DNA from 3 places in the Frankia sp. CcI156 genome. Region 3 is predicted to be linked to each of the others. Evidence: riboswitches for the same ligand, from Rfam matches in the RefSeq annotation. Region 3 holds a riboswitch; each other region holds the start of a gene.
The links. Region 3 has a riboswitch for cyclic di-AMP ahead of CcI156_RS02150 (transglycosylase family protein). Riboswitches for the same ligand answer to the same signal wherever they lie in the genome.
Positions count from the first base shown of each region.

Region 1 (4,455 bases), on a different contig from region 3:
CGACGGAAAGCGCCTACCAGATGAAACGCGAGCTTCTGGAGCTCAAGCACGCGGTGCTGCCGCTCGCGGGCCCGTTGCGTACCCTCACCATGGACGCCCCCACGATGGTCGACGTGGCGATGCGCCGTTACTTCCGGGACGTCGCCGACCACCTCGAGCAGGTCAGCGAGCGAATAGCTCACTTCGACGAGCTGCTTTCCTCCGTGCTCCAGGCGACGCTGACGCAGGTGACGATCGCGCAGAACGAGGACATGCGACGGATCAGTGCCTGGGTGGCGATCGGCGCCGTCCCGACCGCCGTCGCCGGGATCTACGGCATGAACTTCGACCACATGCCGGAGCTTCGTCAGACGTGGGGCTACCCGGCCGTCCTGGCCGTCATTACGACGATCTGTCTGTTTCTCTACCGTGCGTTCAAGCGCAACGGCTGGCTCTGACACCGACCTGCATGCTATGCGCGCATAGACCACGACAATGACGGCAGATCCATAGTCCCTTTTTACTATAAGTTGGCTGACGCGACGTATCCGTACGATGGGTTACCCCTGGCCCGCCACGTCGGTTACCGTTACCAACCGTGTCGGAGCAACCGGGTCTCGCGCCAGCCGCTCGGCGCGGTCCCCGCCGACCCCCCACCCCTCGGGGGACTCCATGACCTCGCCTGACCCCAAGAGTCGTAAAACGGCCATCCTGCCCGATCGGGGCGATCTCATCGCGGAGCTCGCCGGCCGGCTGGAGGCCCTCGACGCGCTCCTCAACCGGCTGGAGGATGCCGAGCGGCAGGCCGCCGACGCCAGCGAGCATCTCATCCGGACCCGCCGGTGGCAGGAGGACACGGTCCGGACCATCCAGGAGGAGCGGGCTCGGATGCGCCAGCGCCAGCACGCCCTCGACGAGCTCGCCGACCACGCCCGCGCCGCGGTCGAGGCGCTGGCGCACCACCGCTCGCTGCCCCGTGAGGTCCACGAGCTCGCGGTCGAGCTCCAAGTGCTCGATGCGGCGGGATTCCTCACCCGCCGCGGCTCCCGGTCCCGCTGAGGGGGGTGCACACCCGGCCTCACCCGTCGACTACTTTAAGTAGTCAAAATCGCCCACGGGCCGCGGGAGGGCTACCCGCCCGCCCGCCTCTCACCCGGACCGGCCGCCGCCGCGGACCCCACACGCAACGAAAAACCAGCAGGACAAACGGGGCGCGAAGGGCCTTAGGGCCGCCCGGTCAGCCCGGCCGACCGCGCGGGCCGCCGACGCCGCGCGACGGGAACTTCAACGCGCACTCGCTGTAGTTGGGAAGGACTAGTGTTTACCCACCCCATCCAAGTGGACTAGTCTCACGCCGACGTCACGACAACACCGGGCCGAACGCCGAGTCCTGCCCCCGGCCCCGGTGTCCCCTCCGAGTCGTCATCAGGGGCAGGAGCGGGGGACCCACCTCCACCGGCCGGCGCCGATCCGCGGTGTCGACCTAGGGGTGAAGCTCGACGCGTGAAGGTCACGCGAGAGCCGGGCAGCCCAGCCCGAACCCGACAGCTCACTTCGCAGGCGCACGGGAAGGAATACACCGTTGTCCGCGCAAAGCGTGKAGCTCGACGAAGAAACGCGAGGCGCCGGTCGCGGCCGTCACCGCGCACCCTCCGCGCCCCCGGCCGCCCGCAGCCGGGCCCGGGCCCGCGCCTTCGCCGCCGTGACCACCGGGACCGTCGCGGTCTCCGGAGTGGCTCTCGCCGGCTGCGCCACCGACATCAACGCCGACGCCGCGAAGGACGAGCAGCCGAACACCGCTCCGATCACCCTCGCCGCGCAGATCGGCTCCCAGGCCGCCCTGGGGGGCAGCATCGCCGCCGCGGCGGTCAGCACCCACGGCTCCACCTCCCTGCTCGGCTCGACGGGCGGTGTCGACGCCCCGCCCCTGGCCGGCAAGGTTCAGGTCGGTCTCCGGGTGACCAACCCCGACGTGAGCGTCAGCGCGGACCAMCCGATCGACATCGGCTTCTCGCTCTACAACGAGCAGACCCACGAACCGCTGGCGAACCAGCTGGTCAAGGTGCAGGTGAAGCTCCCCACCGGGTGGGCCACCTTCAAGCACCTRTACACCAACGCCCAGGGCTACGCCTCCTACACGGCCCGGGTGCTCACCACCACGAATGTCACCGCGGTCTTCGACGGCACGGACGCCCTGCAGTCCGCCCGCTCGGCGAACGACGCCACCCTGCGCGTACGGCCGGCGCCCACCCCCCGGCTCGTCCGCAACGCCGCCTGGTCGGATCTCCTCACGACAGGGGACGCCGCGGACCAGGCGTCGGTTCCGGTCCCGTCGAGCTCCCTCGGGGAGAAGGCCGTCTACCTGGCCTCCCTGCAGGCCGGCAAGCCCTACGTCTACGGTGCGGAGGGCCCGAGCTCGTTCGACTGCTCCGGCCTCATCCAGTACATCTTCAAGCAGCTCGGCAGGAGCGTGCCGCGGACGACCGACGCCCAGTTCGCCGCCGCCACCCGGGTGTCGCAGTACAACAAACAGCCCGGCGACCTGATCTTCTTCGGGACACCCGGGAACATTTACCACGTCGGCATCTACGCGGGCGACGGCATGATGTGGGCGGCGCCGCACACCGGCGACGTCGTGTCGCTCAAGAAGATCTATACCACCTCCTACTACGTCGGTCGGATCCTCTAGCGGCCGGTCGGAGCCGGCGCACCGCCCTCATGCCGACGCAACGGCTCACCCGGCTCCGGTGGATCYCCTTCGCGGCTGGGGCGCGGACCACACGAGCCCTGCCAGTCCACGAGCGGCCGGCTACCGAGCCCCTCTCCAGGCGCCGACCCGAAGCCGTGGAAGCCGGACCCGGGACTCCCACCCACCGGCGAAGCCGCGGACAGACCAGCAAGCGGGCCCTGTCACCGCCCGACAACCCGCCTATGTGGTTCCTTTCCAGCTCTCCGGACGGGCCCTCCTTCCGGTGGGACGGACGTCAGATCTCCCCCCCATCTGACGTCCGTCCGGCCGGAAGGCCCCCGATTCCGCCGGCCTTCCCTCGGATTCCCCCCCCATCCGCACGGGAAGGCCGGCGGGCCTCGGGCCCCGGCCGACCAGGTCCGCCGATGCCGCTACCCCCCTCCCGGCGGCATCGGCGGACTTCAGCCCTCGGTCTCTGCCCGGTGCGGAAACCGCCCGGCCCGCTCGCGGGCGCCGCGGTCAGGCCCCCAGCCGGTGACCAGACGAGAACTTCCACAGGGTCTCGCTGACCTTCCGGTCCCAGGAGGCCTCCGGGGCCCGGCCCTCCGGGACACGGTCCTGGCAGGTCGGCCCGGGCTCCGGGTCGAACTGCCCGACGACGCCGACCGCGGCGAACTCCGGCTTACCCGGGGCGCAGGCGGCGGTCAGGGCCAGCCGGGCACCCTCGCCGATCCCCCACACGTAGACCCGGTTCGGATCCACCTTGGTCCGTTTCGTGGAGACGAAGCGGACCACGTCGCGCAGATAGCGCACGTCGGCCCCCTCGGGTCCGTCGATCCGCCACGTGCCGCCCACGGCTTCCGGGAAGGCCACCGCGAAGTCGCGGGAGTTCGCGAGCTTGCCGGCGTCACTCTGCCGGTCAAGTGACTTCGCGTCCGCGTTGTCGTCGTGCAGGATCAACACCAGCGGAAGCGGGTTGGCGGGATCGGACGGGGCCTGGACGAGCAGCTCGCGGCCCGCCGACGCGTAGTCGCCGGGCAGGCTGACCCGCTGGGTCTTCGGGCGGTCACGGGTCCCGAGGTAGCCCCAGACGACCACGATCACGACACCGACGATGAGCACGGTTCTCTTGTTTTTGCCCCACCATCCGGCGAGGGGATTCGACACCACGGTCCAACCGAACCACACCGCTGGCCGGGAAACGCCGCAAACCTGGCAGCAGATGACGACAAGACCGGGGTCAGACCGGGGCCTGTCCGCCTTGTCCCCCCACTTGTCCCCCCAAAAAAAGCCAGGGGACGCGTCAGGTGACGGCCAACGCGCGGCGCCGGGCCTGGCGCAGCACCTCCACCTCGCGGGGCGCGTCCAACGGCGGCAGCGGACCATGGACCCAGCTCAGCAGGAGATCGGCGAGGGCGGGATTCTGCGCGAGCACCGGCCCGTGCAGGTAGGTGCCGATGACCCGGCCATCCACGATGCCGTCCGTTCCGCCGTCACCGTCACCGATCCCGAGCCGGACCGTACCGAGCGGGATGCCGCTCGCGCCGGGCAACCGCCTCGTCCGCCCGGCGTGATTCTCATACCCGTACAGGGTGGGCAGGCCGAGCCGTGCGTCCGGTTCCACCACGATGTCCCCGACCGCACGCGCCGGCGGCGCGTCCGACGGGCCGAAGGAGCGACGGGTCTCCACGTCGACGAGATTCAGCCCCTCGTGGATCTCCCCACCGGATGGGAAGGTCGCGCCGATCACCTGGTAGCCGGCGCACACGGCGAGCACCGCCGCTCCC
Region 1 is NZ_MOMD01000016.1:153,094-157,548, reverse strand. It holds gene corA (magnesium/cobalt transporter CorA) at 1-437, shown strand, start outside; gene CcI156_RS08610 (hypothetical protein) at 652-1,038, shown strand; cyclic di-AMP (ydaO/yuaA leader) riboswitch at 1,390-1,556, shown strand; gene CcI156_RS08605 (C40 family peptidase) at 1,562-2,668, shown strand; gene CcI156_RS08600 (PHB depolymerase family esterase) at 3,188-3,835, opposite strand; gene CcI156_RS08595 (type 1 glutamine amidotransferase) at 3,972-4,455, opposite strand, start outside.
Region 1: another riboswitch for cyclic di-AMP. It lies ahead of CcI156_RS08605 (C40 family peptidase); the one in region 3 lies ahead of CcI156_RS02150 (transglycosylase family protein).

Region 2 (6,662 bases), on a different contig from region 3:
ACTCGATAGGTCTGTCCGTAGATCGTCATCGCCTGCGTGGACGCCAGCCGCCTCGGTATCGATGTCCGGTCAGTACCGGGTACATCTCTGGACGGTTTCCGATCGGAGCATGCTGTGTCGTCCATGGTTTCGTCGTCATACTTTCATCCGCGCCCCCGTGGATATGTGGGGGGGCCGGGAACCCGTTACTGGCCCAGTGGTGATCCCACCCACTCGAGAAGAGCCAGTGTGGTCCTTCTTCCCGGTCGTGGAGAATCCGCCGAACATTTCGAGGGCCTAGCTTTCCGGCTCGCGCTCGACGGCTATCAGGTGACGTTTCTCGACCATGGGAGAGACACCGTCCTCGCCCTTGGTGAGGCGCGTGCCCCCGATGGTCCGTTCGTCCTGCTGGGTTCGGACAGCGGGGCCCTGCGGGCGTTGGTCGGCGCCGGTTCGCCAGCGGTCCGGCCGGATGCCCTCGTGTTGCTCGACCTGCCGCTGGTGTACCGGAAGATCGCGGGCGAGGATCCGGGACAACCGATCCCACGGTCGCTTCCCGACCTGCCGATCCTGTTGCTCCATGCCGAGCGCGACGAGGTCAGCCCGCTTGCGCTGGCGCGCATGATGACGCGGACCGCGCGCCGGGCCCGGCTGGCGTCGCTGCCCGGGGGGCATGGCGTGCTCGCCGGCCCCGGCCGGCGTGCGGTCGGCGCGCACATCCTGCTGTTCCTCGAGAACCTCCGTGTCCCGCGGCTGGCCCCACGGCAACGGCAGCGGGACCGGTCGGTCGACTGATCTCGCCCGGTGCCGGGCGCGCCCGCGTGCCGGTCCGATCGGGGTGTGCCTTCGCGGGAGGCCCAACCGCTCAGCAGGTGTTTCCTCGGCGGGTGCCGGCGCGAATCACGCGAATCCGCGGGTCAGTCGTCCGTCCCGTACCGCATCGTCCGTTTTCCAACGGCGCAGGCTTCGAGCCGCAGGCTCGAAGCCTGCGCCGTTCGCGTTTGCGTACCCGTCCGCACGCCACCCGACCCCCGGGCCAGGCTTCCCGCTTGCCGTGGTTGCCGTGGTTGCCGTGGTTGCCGGGGTTGGGTTGCCGGACGGCCGGGCGGTCCCGGTGACTACCGGACCTCGTGGCCACCGGTCCCCGTCTCGACAGACCGGCCATATCGCCAAGATCCGGTCGTGACGGGTGATCTGCGTCGCTACCGGTAGCTGCTATTGATGTCCGAGAGTTGCGGCATCGCAGCGTTATGCACGCATCGTGACCAACATGCGCCCAGATTCGGCACAACTCGTACTTGTCACTACGGTCTGTAGTTCGCTACGGTTGCGGGGTATCAACAGCTCCGGGCCGACGCCGAGTTCTGTCCACGGTRCGCAGCTCCCTCCGAGAGATCTTGGGCAGAAGCGGGGGAACRACGTTCCTCCGGGTGGCTCGTTGCGGGCCACCCTTGGGGTTAAGCCGTTACGCYCACGCCGCGGAAACGGCCGGGCTTCCCGGCCCGAACCCGACAGCTAACCTCGCAGGCGTACGGGAAGGACTCGACGTTGCCTGTGTTTCAGGAACGCTCGGCTCCGGTCTTCTGGACCGTGACGCCGTTCGGCGCGACCCGCGGTGCGTCCCCGCCATACGGGGCGCCGTTCTCGCCCTGACGTCTTCGCGAGAACGTGCCATCCGGTCGGTGCCCGTACCGGCCGATCGCGCTGACGCGCCATACCACCAGCTCGGCTGAAAGCCACCCGGCCTCGTCGTCTGTGGRCGGCTGACCCCTGCCGTCCACCGGGCCCGCCAGGCCTGGAACGGAATGACCACGGCCGCCTGCCGTGCTGTTCAGCCCATCGACCCCGGGATCCCCAGGGCGCGTCGATCGGTCGTCCCCGGTCGTCCCCGGACGGCCTCTCGGCGCACCGGCAGACCGGCACTGGGTGCTGCCCTTCTCCAGCGCGGTCGTCTCCGCTCGCCCTCCTTCGAGCGGCATCCCTCCCCTCGATCACCCGTCTGTGTTCGACGACACCGAAATGAGATGTCAAAGAAATGGCCAAGGGAAAGCATCGGAAACGTTCCACCCGGACCCGGGGCGCCGTTGTCGCCGCCGTCGGTGTGATCGGCGCCGGCGCCGGCATGTTCGCCACCGCGAGCCCGGCCAGGGCCGCCACCACGGTCCCCGATGTGACGATCGCCAGCGCGGCCGCGAACGCGGGACTGCCCGGCTGCCGCGGCGTTCCGCTGGCCACCTGGGTCGCGGTGGCTCTTGCGGAGTCCGGCGGCAACCCCTACGCCCACGCCACCTACGGCGAGGACTCGCGCGGCCTGTGGCAGATCAACATGCGGGCCCACGCCGGCTGGGTGGGTAACCGCAACCTCTACGACCCGGCCGTCAACGCCTGGGCGGCGAAGAAGGTCTGTGAAGGCCAGGGCATCACCGCCTGGAGCGCCTACACCAACGGCCTGCACTACCGCTACCTGGCCCGGGGACAGGCGGCGGCGGCGGCCGTCTCGCGCGGCGTGCGGTTCACGAACATCTCCTACTCCTCGCTGGCTGCCCCGGTGCGTGCGGCCGTGGTGGCACCCGCGGCCCGCTACCCGTCGCTGGCCGTCGGCCTCGGGTTCCGCCTCGACGTCCACCAGATCCAGAAGAGGCTCGCCAGCCTTGGCTACCCGATCAGCGTGGATGGGAAGTTCGGGTACCAGACCAACCACATGGTCAAGGACTTCCAGCTGAAGCACGGTCTGGTGGTTGACGGGATCGTCGGACCGCAGACGCGGGCGAAGCTCGGGATCTGACTCTGATCGAGGCCCGCCGACCGGGCTCCGCTGCCGCCGGCCGGTGTTCCCGACCCGCCCGAGGGCGCTGCTCGATATCCGCACGCACCGGATGACTACCCGGGGTGAGGTGGGGGTATTCAGCCACCGGGCCAGCACCCGGCCGGGAGCACCGGGTCGGGAGACGGCATCGGCCCGGGCGGGACCAGCCGGRCCGCACGGGACCAGCCGGCCCGCACGGGAAAACCGAAACGGGGGCCCGATCGATGAGAGCCACGATGCTCGACGACTACCTACCTGAGGCGAGTCCGAACGCATCCTCCGTGACCGGGGCCGGTCTCCTGTTCGCGGTCCTGGGGCCGCTGGAGGTGCGGCGATCCTCGGGCGAGCAGGTCCGCATCGACCAGCGCAAGAAGCGCATACTGCTGCTGACCCTGCTGCTGCACGCCGGCCAGTGGGTGAGTGTGGACGGGATGCGGCTCGCGCTCTGGCAGGATGCCCCGCCGCGCTCCGCCGGGGGCAACATCAAGACTTATCTCTCGGAGCTGCGGCACACCCTCCGGCCGCCCCTGGACACGTCCGGAGCCGGGGGGAACGGCCCCGGGCGCATCGAGAGCCGGCCGGGGGAGTACCGCCTGGTCGTCGCGTCCGGTGAGATCGACGCTAAGCGGTTCGAATCGGCCGCCGAGCAGGGCCGCGCCGCCGTGCGCGCCGGCTCGCCGGAACGCGCCGCCGGGTTTTTCGAAGGCGCCCTCGCGCTGTGGCGGGGGGACGCCTTCGACGAGCTCCCGGCGGAGATCGCGGGCGCGGAGGTCCTCCGGCTGGAGGAGGCTCGCTGGGCGGTGTGCGAGGACCTGATCGACGCCCGCCTGGCCCTCGGCGAGTACGACCGGGTGCTGCCGACCCTGCGGGCGCTCACGGTCGAACATCCGACCCGGGAACGTCTCTGGGCCCAGCTGATCCTTGCGTTGGAACACACCGGCCGGCGGGCCGAGGCACTGGCCGAGTACCAGACGGTCTACCGGCGGCTGGTGACCGAACTCGGGATCGAGCCCGGTGTCGAACTGCGGCGTGCCCATCAGCATGTACTGAATCCGGACTCGTGGGTCACCTGATGCCACGGCCGTGCCGGCCGAGTCGTGCGCCGGAAGTCAGCTGAACCGCCAGTGAACCCGGCGGGGGAATTTCAACCATACGGGCTGGACCAGCCGGCCGGCGCCCGGGCCACGCGCGCGGCGCCGCCGTGTATCACCACCGGGGCGCACGCCACCGGGGCGAGGGCGCGCGGAAACCGCTGAGGAGAAGACGATGAAGGCTATCTACCTCCCCCCGCGACTGGAAGATGCCGGCAGCTTCGCCGCAGTGACGAACGGCCGCTGGGGCTGGGGGCGTGACTACTCCTGGCGGCGTTTTGCGTGACGGCGGCCGGGGTGGCGGTGGTCCCGATTCCGTCCTGCTGGTTTCTGGTGCTGGCCGACCGTGATCCCGTCGTGCGTCCGCCGGGGGCTCGTCGCATGCTGCGGTATGCCTCCGGGCGGCCGTGGATCGTCGGCAACTGGCCGGACGATGCCATGGTCAGTGCCGTCGCCGGGCGCTCGCGGCTGGCCCTGATCGGGTGTGCCGCGACCAACGCGCGACAGCTCCTGCGGCTGCTTCTCTCGGCCCGTGACGTGCACGCTCTCGACCTCGCGCGCGCCGTGGCCGGCGACTACCACGTGATCGCCGAAATCGACAGCCACCGTCGCGTCCAGGGCAGCCCGACGGGAACCCGGCGGGTCTTCACCGCCCGGTTGGGCAGCCACCTGGTCGCCGCCGACCGCGCCGACGTGCTTGCCCGGCTCACGGGCGCCCCGCTGAACCGGACGGCGCTGGCTTTGTCGCTGCTCGACCCGTCACCGCCCCATCCGCTCGATGACCTGGTGCTCTGGGAGTCGATCGACGCGCTGCCCCCGGATCACTACCTTCTCGTCGGCCCTGACGAGAAGGCCACCGTCCTGCGGTGGTGGCGTCGACCGGCACCGGTGCGGTCCCGCACGGAGGGGGCGCCGACCCTGCGGGCGGCTCTCGCCGAGGCCGTGGCGGCGCGGGTCGCCGGCGGCGGGACAGTGAGCTGTGATCTGTCGGGCGGACTGAGCTCCACCTCGGTGTGCTGCCTGGCCGCGCGCGGCCCCGCCGACGTGGTCGCGCTCACCGGGATCGCCCCCGATCCCGGTGACGACGACGCCGCGCGGGCCGCGGCCACGCTCCCTGGCGTCACGCGCGAGATCCTGCCCGCCGCCGGGCTTCCCCTCGTTTACGACGGCATCGCCGACGCCGACGAACCGCTCGACCGGCCGTTCGTCGGCATCGGCGACCGGGCGAAGCTGCGCGCGGGTCTTGACCGGGTCGCGCTGTACGGGCCGCGGGTGCACCTCACCGGGTTCGGTGGTGACGAGGTCGCCTACGGCTGTCCCGTCTACCTCCCCCGGTTGTTGCGCCGCCGGCCCCGGCGGGCGCTGCACGACCTGCGCGGACACCGAGCGCAGGAGGGCTGGCCGTGGATGGCGTGCCTGCGAATGATGCGCCCGCGCGGCTACCGGGACTGCCTCGCCGACATGGCCGATGCGCTCGACCAGGCCCGCCGTGCCACGGTCGGCCACGCGCGCCGTCCGGCCGGTTCCGGCCGATCCCACCCGGGCGTCCTGGCCTCGCTCGACTGGGCCTTTCCGCCTGTGGTCCCGGGTTGGCTCACGCCGACGGCCCTCGACTTGCTGGCCGGAGCGTTCGCGGAGGCCGTCCGGCGCGCCCGGCCGCTGGCCGAGACCCGGGACGGCCACGCCGATCTCTTCGCCATCCGCGCTGGCGCGGCGGTGTTCCGGTTGTTCGACCAGCTCGCCGATCCGGTCGGCCCGCCGCTCGCCGCACCCTTCCTCGACGAGCGGGTGGTCCGGGCGGTGCTGGCGGTGCGGCCCGAAGAGCGCACCGGTCCGTGGGAGTACAAACCGCTACTGCAGGAGGCCATGCGCCGGCTGGTGCCGCAGGAATGCCTGCGCCGCGAGACCAAGGCGGATACCGCCGCCGAGGAGGATCAGGGCCTGCGCACCAGCCAGGACGTCCTGGTGAAGCTGTGCGATGACAGCCCGTTGGCCGATCTCGGCCTGATCGAGTCGGACGCGCTGCGCCAGGCGTGCCGATCTTCGTCCGTACCTGGTCATCGCCACCAGGCGCTGCGACCGACGTTCGCGGCGGACGCGTGGCTGCGGGTGCTCGCGAGCCGGCGGGGCCCTGACTGAGCTACCGGAGGAGTGAGTGATCATGGTGACGCTGCGGCCTGACGTGGTGCGGGCGCCGACCCAGTACGGAGCGGTGCTCCTCCATATCGACAACGGCCGATACTGGACCCTCAACCCCTCGGGTGACCTGGTGCTGCGGATCCTGCTCGACGGCGGTGACACGGCAGCCGCCGTCCGCGGGCTGTGTGAGACCAGCGAGGTTGACCCGGAGACGGCGCGCCGCGACGTGGAGGGTCTGCTCGCCCAACTCGCGGACGTGGGCCTCATCGAGGCCGAGCCCGAGTCCCGATGGTCACCCGAGACCGAGGCGGTCTGCGATCCCCGGACGCAGGCCCGGTGACCGCGCCGATGGTGGTCGAGCGGCCGGAGGCGAAACCGTCCCTCGCTCGTCGGCTCGGCGCGCTGGTCGCCGTGGGGATCGCGCGGGTGCTCGCGACCCAGTCGCCGGCCCGCATCTGCCGGGTGCTCACGGGGGTGGGCGCGGGCGCCCGCCCGGCCGACTATGGCACCGCGCTCGCCGCCCGGCAGGCGGTGACAGCCGTGAGCCTCACCTGCCGCGGCGCGCGGGGCTGTGTTCCCCGCTCGATAGCGACCGCCCTGCTGTGCCGGTTGACCGGAACGTTCCCGACGTGGCGTGTGGGGGTGCG
Region 2 is NZ_MOMD01000025.1:35,718-42,379, reverse strand. It holds gene CcI156_RS11370 (alpha/beta hydrolase) at 229-774, shown strand; cyclic di-AMP (ydaO/yuaA leader) riboswitch at 1,325-1,523, shown strand; gene CcI156_RS11360 (peptidoglycan-binding protein) at 2,015-2,764, shown strand; gene CcI156_RS11355 (AfsR/SARP family transcriptional regulator) at 3,022-3,858, shown strand; gene CcI156_RS26835 (lasso RiPP family leader peptide-containing protein) at 4,052-4,162, shown strand; gene CcI156_RS11350 (asparagine synthase-related protein) at 4,174-6,015, shown strand; gene CcI156_RS11345 (lasso peptide biosynthesis PqqD family chaperone) at 6,038-6,355, shown strand; gene CcI156_RS11340 (lasso peptide biosynthesis B2 protein) at 6,352-6,662, shown strand, end outside.
Region 2: another riboswitch for cyclic di-AMP. It lies ahead of CcI156_RS11360 (peptidoglycan-binding protein); the one in region 3 lies ahead of CcI156_RS02150 (transglycosylase family protein).

Region 3 (3,835 bases):
TCCTCGGCGCGGAGGCACTGGCCGAGTTCGCCCACCACGTCGCGAAGGCGTATCCGGTCAACATCGCCCTGCACACCGACCACTGCCCGGCCGACAAGCTTGACACCTACATCCGCCCCTTGATCGCGATCTCGAAGAATCGGGTGGCCCAGGGACGCGAGCCGCTCTTCCAGTCGCACATGTGGGACGGCTCGGCGGTCCCCCTCGAGGAGAACCTCAAGATCGCCGAAGAACTACTCGCGGACGCCGCCGCCGCGAAGATCGTTCTCGAGGTCGAGATCGGGGTCGTCGGCGGCGAGGAGGACGGCGTCGTCGGCGCGATCGACGAGAAGCTCTACACGACGCCGGAGGACATGTGGCGGACGGCCGAGGTGCTCGGCACCGGCGCGAAGGGGCGCTACCTGCTCGCCGCCACCTTCGGCAACGTGCACGGTGTGTACAAGCCCGGAAACGTCAAGCTACGCCCGACGATTCTGCACGAAGGACAGGAGTACGTCGCCAGGAAGCTCGGGCTGCCAGCCGGCGCGAAGCCGTTCAACCTCGTCTTTCACGGCGGTAGCGGGTCGGCTCTCACCGAAATCCGCGAGACCCTCGACTACGGGGTGGTCAAGATGAACGTGGACACGGACACCCAGTACGCATTCACCCGCCCCATCGTGGACCACGTGTTCAAAAACTATGACGGCGTTCTCAAGGTGGACGGTGAGGTCGGCGTGAAGAAGGCGTACGACCCGCGTACCTACGGAAAGCTCGCGGAGAGCAGCATGGCGGCCCGCGTCGCCCAGGCGTGTGAGGACCTCCGTTCCGCCGGCACCAGCCTCGGGCGGGCATAGTCGGGCCCAGGAGCGCACGCCGGCTGGCGGGATCGGTTCGTCGGATACCGGCCGCTTGTCCGCCGGCCGGCGGACAAGCGGACAGATAGCCGCCGGCCGCGAACGGGCAACCGAGCAACCGCCGCCGCTCGTCCGAGGACATTCTCCGGACCCCTCGGTCCGACCCTCTCCATCATTTCCGGCGGACGGAACGACCGGCACGCGGCGGACATCCGACCCGCCCCGGTCCGATGCACGACCCGCCGATTTCCCGTACTATGCCGGCCCGCGCGGTCCCCCGGTCGCTCCGACGGCTGGGGGACCACTGTTTAGCGGGCGCGGCATCCCGCTCCTCGCGTAACGCCGCCCCCGCCGGCAACCAGCAGGTTTCGGCCAAATGAGCGGACACGCACCGGACCTTCGGTAACCGTTCACCTACCGCCCCACCCCCAGGGAACCCCTTCGCCCACTGTGGTGATCCGACGGGCGCTTTTCACAGTCGGTGTCCGATTGAATCCGCCGTGTGCAAAAATCACAACGCCGCAAGTTACCGCCCGATTTCCGTTGTTTTTCTCACAAAAACAGGCTTCAATGGACGAAGCGTAGTATCAGGCCGATCACTCGCGTCGATCTCGTAGCAGGGCCGTCACGCCTTTGTCGACATGTCACGCATCTGGCCTGATGTGGGACTCTCCGCTCATCGTCGACCATCGGCAAACAGGGTGATCGGCCGAGCACAAATGCCTCCGCACGCCGTACCGCCAGGTTGATGAGCGGGCGCGCACGCGCGATACCAGGCCGCCAGTTCCTACTCAAGCAGGCGCGCCGAGTGTGCTCTTTTTCACGCACCCTATTCAATGCTTGGCGACTCGCCGGGCGGCGTGGTTATGGTTTTCGCCGTGCCCGGCAACAACGTCGGGCATTCGTCGGGCGGCACGCCGAATCCTGCCCCTGGCCGACGATTTCTCGAACCGGGCGGCAKGAACGGGGGACCCATCTCCGAGTATCGAAAGGATTCGATGCTCTCGGGGTGAAGCCATGTGCGACGACCACCCGGAAAGGTATTTCCGGTGCGGCTTCCGTCTCCAGGGATCCCTGGCACGGCCGGGCAGTTCCCAGCCCGAATCCGACAGCTCACCTCGCAGGCGTGGGGAAGGACCACAAGACATGTCCGACGCACGTATCAGTGGCCGACAATGCCGCGCCGGTACCCGCAGCCGGGCCCGGGCCCTCGTGGTCGCACCAGTACTCGCGGCGGCGGTGGGCGGCACCTTCGCGCTCAGCCAGCCGGCCGATGCGGCCACCACCTGGACGGGCCTGCGGCAGTGCGAGTCCGGCGGTGACTACACGACCAACACCGGCAACGCGTACTACGGCGCTTACCAGTTCTCCGCCAGCACTTGGCACAGCCTCGGCTACGGCGGTCTGCCGCACCAGGCTTCCCCGGCCGTCCAGGACGAGGCCGCGCTCAAGCTCGCCCGACGGTCCGGCTTCGGCCAGTGGCCGGCCTGTGGCYGCGGGATGGGCGCCGACCAGCTCGCGGGCGGCTCGTCGAGCTCCTCGGGCCAGGCCTCGCGCACGACGGAACGCCGCGAGCTGACGGTCAGCCCCATCTCCATGAGCACCCCCGTATTCACCCGTAACCTGACGACCGCACTGGCCAGGCAGGTACGTGACGACGTGCGGGCCTGGCAGGCCCGCGTCAACCATCTGGGCTATCCGATCACGATCGACGGCCGCTACGGACCACGCTCCGCCGCAGTCGCCCGCGCCCTGCAGGCCGCCAAGGGACTCGCCGTCGACGGCATCGTCGGCCCGGCGACCTGGCGGGCCACCTTCCGCTGATCCTCCCCATCAGCCCCATCAGCTCCATCAGCTGATCCATTCGCTCCGCCCCCGTGGCGGAGGGACGACCGCCGCGGGAACCGGACATCCCACCCCGGCGACACCGGTCAGGGGATCTCACCTCGACGACGGGCTGGCCCGACCTGTCTCCGGACGATCTCCGGTTGACGGCCCGTACGGGCCGGCCCGTACAACCCACCACCAGCATCACCAGGACCGCACCCTGACCGGCCTCCGGCAGGGCCGATCTTCGGCAGAGCCGATCTTCGGCAAGGCCGACGAGGAACAGCAGGACCAGCGAGCCACCTGCGGAACCTGTATGGAAGTGGCACGATTCGCGCGATCCTCACTGGTTACTCCGGACCACCCCGGTTTGCGCTCCATGAGCGGTTCTCGCTAGAGTGCCRCTCACTCGCCTCGTCGGCGAGGCCGCCCGGACGGACGCCGAGTCCTGCCCCCGTACGAGCGGCCGGAACGAACATCGACCGCAGCGGGCAGGAGTGGGGGACCCACATTTCGGGCGCCGCAAGCGGCGTCCTTGGGGTAAAGCCGGTGCGTCCCGGCCCATGGTGGAGAGCGGTTCCCACCCGGGGTCGGATCCTCCGGCCGGGCCATCCCAGCCCGCACCCGACAGCTCACCCCGCAGGCGACGGGATTGGACTGACATGCCCTCTGGGCGTCGTGGCGGCAGACATCGAGCACCGCAGGCCCCATCGCCCGCCGGTCGCATCCTGCGCACCACCGGCGCGGTCACGGCCATCGTCGGCAGCGGCCTCGCGGTCACCGCGGCTCCGGCGGGCGCGGCCACCTCCGACGACTTCGCCAAGCTCCGCCAATGCGAGTCCGGCGGCAACTACGCGGTCAACACCGGCAACGGCTTCTCCGGTGCCTACCAGTTCGACGACCAGACCTGGCACGGGCTCGGGTACTCCGGCCGCCCGTACCAGGCATCGCCCGCCACGCAGGACGAGGCGGCCGCGAAGCTCTACAACCAGCGGGGCTGGCAGCCATGGCCGTCCTGCTCGGTCAAGATGGGCCTGACCAACAACGGCCCGGCCAGTGTCCCGGGCGGCTCCGGTGACGTCATCCAGCAGGCCATCACCCCGGTGGAACCCCCCATGACGCTGGACCGGGCCCGCCGGGAGATGGGGGACGGCTCGTTCAGGGGCACGGTCCTC
Region 3 is NZ_MOMD01000003.1:130,045-133,879, forward strand. It holds gene fbaA (class II fructose-bisphosphate aldolase) at 1-833, shown strand, start outside; cyclic di-AMP (ydaO/yuaA leader) riboswitch at 1,739-1,973, shown strand; gene CcI156_RS02150 (transglycosylase family protein) at 1,980-2,657, shown strand; cyclic di-AMP (ydaO/yuaA leader) riboswitch at 3,131-3,320, shown strand; gene CcI156_RS02155 (transglycosylase family protein) at 3,323-3,835, shown strand, end outside.